2 regions of the Brevibacillus sp. FW301-21C12A genome follow, and region 1 is predicted to be linked to the other one. Evidence: riboswitches for the same ligand, from Rfam matches in the RefSeq annotation. Region 1 holds a riboswitch; the other holds the start of a gene.
What was found. A riboswitch is a leader RNA that binds a small molecule or an ion and turns the genes downstream of it on or off. The one in region 1 is predicted to bind FMN.
Positions count from the first base shown of each region.

Region 2: another riboswitch for FMN. It lies ahead of AC3WQH_RS20980 (ECF transporter S component); the one in region 1 lies ahead of ribD (bifunctional diaminohydroxyphosphoribosylaminopyrimidine deaminase/5-amino-6-(5-phosphoribosylamino)uracil reductase RibD).

Region 1 covers NZ_JBYTBG010000057.1:16,736-20,147, forward strand. The annotation lists gene AC3WQH_RS23145 (bifunctional 3,4-dihydroxy-2-butanone-4-phosphate synthase/GTP cyclohydrolase II) at 1-29, opposite strand, end outside; gene AC3WQH_RS23150 (riboflavin synthase) at 48-719, opposite strand; gene ribD (bifunctional diaminohydroxyphosphoribosylaminopyrimidine deaminase/5-amino-6-(5-phosphoribosylamino)uracil reductase RibD) at 827-1,927, opposite strand; FMN riboswitch at 2,061-2,212, opposite strand; FMN riboswitch at 2,318-2,463, opposite strand; gene AC3WQH_RS23160 (HAD family hydrolase) at 2,550-3,200, opposite strand; gene AC3WQH_RS23165 (hypothetical protein) at 3,388-3,412, shown strand, end outside.
Region 2 covers NZ_JBYTBG010000044.1:11,328-14,739, reverse strand. The annotation lists gene AC3WQH_RS20985 (ABC transporter permease) at 2-799, shown strand; FMN riboswitch at 1,158-1,314, shown strand; gene AC3WQH_RS20980 (ECF transporter S component) at 1,570-2,178, shown strand; gene proS (proline--tRNA ligase) at 2,496-3,412, shown strand, end outside.

The DNA of each region.
Region 1 (3,412 bases):
TCCAGCGCCTCTTCTATGCGATGAAACATGGGCTTGTCCCTCCTCGTTCAAACGAATCCGTTTTCCTGCAAAAAAGCCATGCTGATTTTCGCGCCTTTTGCTTCGGTCTGATTGCCGCCTGCTGGCTTGCCGCGATAGCCCAAAAGCCGCTCGACGTACTTGCCGATAATATCTGTCTCCAGGTTCACCTGATCGCCCGCGCGCCGATCGTGCAGGCTGGTCGCTGCCAGCGTATGCGGGATGATCGACACCGAAAAATGCGCATCGGCAACGTCCACGACCGTAAGACTGATGCCATCGACGCAGATCGAGCCTTGCCTGATGACGTATCGTAACAGCTCCGGCGCGGCTTCAATGCGAAACAGCACAGCGTTGGCGTGCGGCTCTCGGGACAAAATCGTGCCCGTTCCGTCGATATGCCCGGAGACGATATGCCCGCCAAAGCGGTCGCCCAGCCGCATCGCCCGCTCCAGATTGACCCGCTGGCCTGTGCGCAGGTGACGGAGGGTTGTCTTTTTCATCGTCTCCGGCATGACATCTACGCTAAAATGCCGAGCCGAAAAAGACGTGACCGTCAGGCAAATCCCGTTGACGGCGATACTGTCGCCGAGCTTGACGCCTTCCAGCACCCGCTGCGCCCGAATGACCAGCCGACTCGCCTGCCCGTTGCCTGTGCTGGATTCCAACGTTCCGACTTCCTCCACCAGTCCGGTAAACATCGGCCTTTTCCTCCTCTTTGTGCTTTCTGAACAAAAATTTGCTCCCGTCGTCTGGCGACTGCTGCTCTCTGGCGCGAATGCGCAGAAAACGGAAAACCTGCTTCCAGCTACTTTTCCCATAGCGGATAACCGCTTATGCGCACGTCCTGCTCATCCAGCAGCTCGACAGTTGCATCCGCAAGCCGGACAGTCTGATCCATCGTGGCGAAGCCCGGTCCGCCAAATGGCGTGGGCGCGCCGCTTCCGCCGATCAGCTTCAACGACACGTAGCTGACGATCTTCTGGATCGCGCGCGCCTGTAAAAACGCCCCGTTCACTGCCTGCCCGCCTTCAACCAGCAGCGAAGTAATCCCGCACTCGCCCAGCGTATCCAGTACGTTTTCCACCGAAATTTGTCCGCTTGCCACAAACAGCCTGACGCCTTTTGCCGCCAATGCCGCACGCTTTTCTGGCGGAGCCGCCTCTGTCGTGAAAATCCAGGTCGGCGCATCCGCATTTTCGATCACGCGCGCTGCAAGTGGCGTGCGAAGCTCGCTGTCCAGGACGATCCGCACAGGCTGCCGCCCATACAACTGCTCCCCTTGTCTGGCCGTCAAAAGCGGATCGTCCGCCAAAACGGTTCCTACCCCGACCAAAATCGCATCGTGCTGTCTCCGCAGTTCGTGCACCTCCGCGCGCGCCCGTTCGCCCGTGATCCAGCGGCTGTGTCCTGTGACCGAAGCGATTTTGCCGTCCAGCGTGCTCGCCGTTTTCACCGTCACAAACGGGCGCTTCGTCGTGATGTAGTGGAAAAACACCTCGTTGAGCCTTTTCGCTTCCGCTTCGCCTACCCCGACGAGCACTTCCACTCCTGCGGCGCGCAGCTTCTCCACGCCTTTTCCAGCCACGAGCGGATTCGGGTCCAGCGTCGCAATCACAGCCCGGCGAATCCCCGCCGCCACTACCGCATCGGCGCAAGGGGGCGTTTTTCCGAAGTGGCTGCACGGCTCCAGCGTCACGTACAAAGTAGCGCCAGCCGCCTTTTCCCCTGCCATGCGCAGCGCATGCACCTCCGCATGCGGCTCCCCGGCACGCAAATGCGCGCCCATGCCTGCAACTGCTCCGTTGCTCACCAGGACTGCACCGACCAGTGGATTGGGGCTGGTCTGGCCGTGGGCCGAGCGCGCCAGCTCCAGCGCCAATGCCATGAACCGCTTGTCCTGCTCCATGTAAAACCTCCTTTTTCCTGCCTGGATTCCAGCCAAAACAAAAAGCCCTCGAAACCTCAAGCGTTTCAGGGCACAGGGAAAGAAGCCTTCTCGCATTCGTTTTTTGCAAAAATAACGATGCCAAAAAGCGCAGTCAGCTCTTCTTCCATCCGGACTTTACCGTCGGCTCTGGAGTTGCACCAGATCAGTCGCAAACCGTCACGGTCCACGAGTCGCGGGCTCAGACGATGGTTCGCCATCGCCATTACCGCCGGTCAGGAATTTCACCTTGCCCTGAAGATTTTCGCTATGAAGTTGCGGAATAAAAAACGCCCGTGAGAACATGCTCAGGGCGTAGGGAAAGAAACCTCGCAAATGCCTGTTTTTGAAAAAACAGCTCTGAGGTTATGCCAATACCTTCTCCCATCCGGACTTTACCGTCGGCCTTGGATTTGCACCAAGTCAGTCGCTATCCAACTGCGATAGCGAGTCGCGGGCTCAGACGTGCGTTCGTCATTACCGCCGGTCGGGAATTTCACCCTACCCTGAAGGCTGGTATTCAGTTAGGCAAAGTATAGCACATTTTTCACGTTCGCTGTCATTTTTTTAGGCAGAAGTGTTTTTCTCCTGCCTGCAAGCTTTGTTACAACATAGTCAGCAGCTCGCGCAAATCCGCAATGTACGCTTGCGGTGCCACGTCATGGCGCTCCATGTCTTGCGCATGTCCCTGGTAGGCGATAAACGCCACCTCCCCGTCCTGCGCGGCTTTTCCGTCAATCCAGGAATCCCCGACCATCGTCCAGGCCGAAGCAGGCATATCGGGATACTGCCTGCGAATGTAATGAATCCCGGACGGGTGCGGCTTCAAGGTCGTCATCTGCTCGCGCGCCACAATCTTCTCGAAGCAGCCCGCAATACCGGTTTGGTGCAGCGCTTCCTCTGCGGCAGCGTAGGCGTTGTTGGTCAAAATGAACAAATGATGCCGCTCCATGAGCTGCGCGAGTACTTCCTGGGCATGGTTCTCGAGAACAGCCTCGTGCATTCCCGCCTTTTCGATTGCCGTGACGGCTCCCCACATCTCCTGTTCGAGCTGGCTGGTCAGCCTGCCCGACTTTCGGCCAAGCTCGATCAGTTGCGAGGCGGTATGGCTGTGCCAGTCGAAGGTCGGCTCTATCAGACCATGCTCCGTCCACAACTGAAAAATTGCCCGCTTCATTTCCGCAAAATTGATCTTCGAGTGCAGCAGCGTATTGTCCATGTCAAAAATGATGCCTGTTGCAAAGCGTCTGTTCATTTCCTTTCCAGCCCCCTCGTCTTCGGTCCGTTCCCGTCTCTTGCGCTCGCAAGCCGCTTTTTTCAGTATAGCAAACAAGCTGCTCCCCCGATTGCCGAATGCTGGAAACAGGACTTTTTCCATATGGAGAACCAAAAATGACATAGAATATTTTCTACGTATGATGAAGAGGAGCTGATGATACGTGATGAAAAAGAAAGCGTGGGCGCACG
Region 2 (3,412 bases), on a different contig from region 1:
GATGCAAAACGTAAAACATATTATCGGCATTTTTGCCGACTACCTGGGCCAGTATTTCAAGACGAGGCTTGCCTACCGGGCTGACTTTTTCGGGGAGCTTGTGTCCAACCTCGTCTCCGAGCTGATTAACCTCGTGTTCATCATCGTCGTGTTCACGCACGTCCCGATGATGAAGGACTGGACGCGGGACGAAATCATTTTCATTTACGGGTTCTTTTTGGTGCCGTATGCGCTGTTCTCGATGTTTTTCGGCTTTTGGGACTTCAACGAGCGCTACATTATCCGGGGCGAAATGGATCGCATCCTGACCAGGCCGATTCACAATCTGGCGCAGGTTTGTCTGGAATCCATCGCGCCGGACCGCATTTTCGGCATCATCACGGGCCTGATTATTATGGGCTATGCGGCGATCCAGCTCGACCTGTCGTTTTACTGGTACGACCCGCTGATCTTCATCGGGCTGGTCGTGAGCGGCGCTCTCATCTACGGCGGCGTGTACACAGCGATTGCGGCGGTCAGCTTTTTCTCTGATTCGCGGACGGGAATCGCCCCGATGATCTACAACATTCAGCAGTACGGCCGCTATCCGGTGGATGTGTACAACAAAGCGATCCGCTTCGTGCTGACCTATGTACTGCCGTTTGCCTTCGTCGGCGTCTACCCGGCTGCCTACTTTTTGCGCAAAGAAGTCTGGTACACCTACGCGGCGTTTACTCCGCTCGTGGCTGTCGTTTTCTTTGGCCTCGGCCTGTTTGTGTGGAACTGGGGGGTCAGCAAATATCGGGGAGCGGGTTCGTAGCAGTCGCGGCCTGATTCGATGCTGGAGGAGCCGAATGTATATTTTTATTTGCGGCTCGTTATGATAACATTAGAGGTAACAAGCGAAAAAAAGACCGTCCGGCGGCAACCGGAGCGGTCTGTACAATGGAAGCTTCCCTCAAGGGGTTCGGCTCAAAATTTCTGGAAGAATAGACCGCTGGAATTGGGACTCAAGGGCGGTCTATTTCTTTTTGGTCAAGGTAACTACCAACCCGATCAAAGCGACCAGGAGCATATCCTATTAAATTCATCGGAAAACAATAAAAAATTGTCGATTTAGCCGTTTCCTCTATTGTCAAATCAAAAAAGCGCAGTATAATATGCAATAGACAACTACACAATTCCTTCGGGGCAGGGTGCAATTCCCGACCGGCGGTGATCGTGTCACGAGCACGTTAAGCCCGCGAGCCTCCCCAGCTTGTCAGCAAGCGACGGAGTGCAGGATCTGGTGAGATTCCAGAGCCGACAGTACAGTCTGGATGGGAGAAGGATGACGACAGTACGTTTTCTGCACGTGCTTGTTTGCCTGTGCAAACGGGAAAAGCTGCAAAAGGGGCATGCAAAATCAGCACCTTTTGTTTCGCGAACCTGTTTCCTGCACATGCTTTGTCATACGCCTGTAATCTGCCCTGAGAATCTTTCTCAGGGTATTTTTGCGTTTCCGCAGGCAAAGCGTATGAGTAGCAACACGTGTGGCACGACCACTGTTGCCATTCCTCAAAGAAGGAGAACAAAGAGGAGATGGTACACATGAAAGAAACAGCCTTGCATTCTTCGCGCAGAGCAACCCAGCGGATCGTGACGATTCCGATGCTGGCCGCCGTTGCCTTTATCCTGCAATTTTTGGAGGTTCCCGTTCCGCTGATGCCGAGCTTTCTGAAGCTTGATTTCAGCACGCTGCCAGCGTTGATCGGCGGGCTTATGTACGGTCCGGTGGCCGGAATCATCATCGAAGTTTTGAAAAATACATTGCACTTTCTGTTTAAAAATGCAGACGGACTCTTGATCGGCGAGATTGCCAATGTGATTGCCGGCGCCAGCTTCATTTTGCCGGCTATCCTGCTGCAACGCAGCGGCCAGGGCAAAAAAGGTTTTCTGACAGGGCTTGCGCTCGGGACATTGATGATGACGGTCGTCATGGCTGTCGCCAACGCATACGTCCTGCTCCCGGCTTACGCTGTGCTCTACCATATGCCGATGGCAGAACTGCTTGCGATGTTCAATGCGACGAGCGTCTGGTCCCTCGTCTTGGTCGGCATCGTGCCGTTCAACATTTTCAAAGGCGTCGTGCTCGCCTTGGTCGCCTATCCTGTTTACGCCAAGCTGGGCGCTCGCCTGGCCCTGCGTACCACAAATTGACATCGGCCTTTCGACTTGCTAAGATATGTTCTTAAACGAACCGTTTTTGTGAAAAGGCTATGAAAGGACCCGCAGCTATTTCCCTTGTTCCAGAGAGTCGGCCCTAGTCTGGAAGGCTGATACGAGGCATACCTGCACCCCATCCTGAAGCCGCCAGCGACGAGCTGGTCCGGTCGCCCCGCCGTTATCGGGTTGGAAAAGAGGACTGTGGCACAAGCCATGGTCAATCAGGGTGGTACCGCGGAAGTCAATCCTCCGTCCCTTTTGGGATGGGGGATTTTTTGCATTTCATGCGAAGAAAAAAGGAGCGTAGAAGGATGAAAGAGGACAAAGCGTTTGTAAAAGAAATTACACCGCAGTCGGAAGATTTTTCGCGCTGGTACATTGATGCGATCAAAAAGGCGGACTTGATGGACTACACCCCGGTGCGCGGCTGCATCGTCTTCAAGCCCGACGGCTTCGAGCTGTGGGAGCGGATTCAGGAGGCGATGGACAAACGGTTCAAGGAAACCGGACATCGCAATGCCTACTTCCCGATGCTGATTCCCGAGTCGTTTTTCCAAAAAGAAAAAGAGCACATCGAGGGCTTCAACCCAGAACTGCCATGGGTGACCGAAGCGGGCGGCGAACAGTTGGAGGAAAAGCTCGCCCTGCGCCCGACCTCGGAGACGATCATCGGCCACATGTACAGCCAGTGGATTCAGAGCTACCGCGACTTGCCGATCCTGATTAACCAGTGGGCCAACGTGTTCCGCTGGGAAAAGCGCACGATGCCGTTTTTGCGCACATCGGAATTTCTCTGGCAGGAAGGCCACACCGCCCATGCGACAGAAGAAGAGGCGCGCCAGGAAACGATGCAGATGCTCGAAATTTATCGCGAAGTAGTCGAGCAGGAGCTGGCGATTCCGGTATGGAAAGGGCAAAAGACGCCGAGCGAGCGCTTCGCGGGTGCGGTTGACACGTACTCGATCGAAGCGATGATGAAGGACGGAAAAGCCGTGCAGGCAGGTACCTCGCACTATTTGGGCGACAAGTTTGCGCGCGGCTTCGAGATCAAGTTTTTGGACCGCGACAATCAGTTCAAGTACGTGCATACGACCTCGTGGGGCAGCTCGACGCGGCTCATCGGCTCGATGATTATGGTGCACGGCGACGACCGCGGCCTGGCGCTGCCGCCACGGATGGCGCCTACGCAAGTCATCATGATTCCGGTAGGTCCGATGAAGCTGCGGGA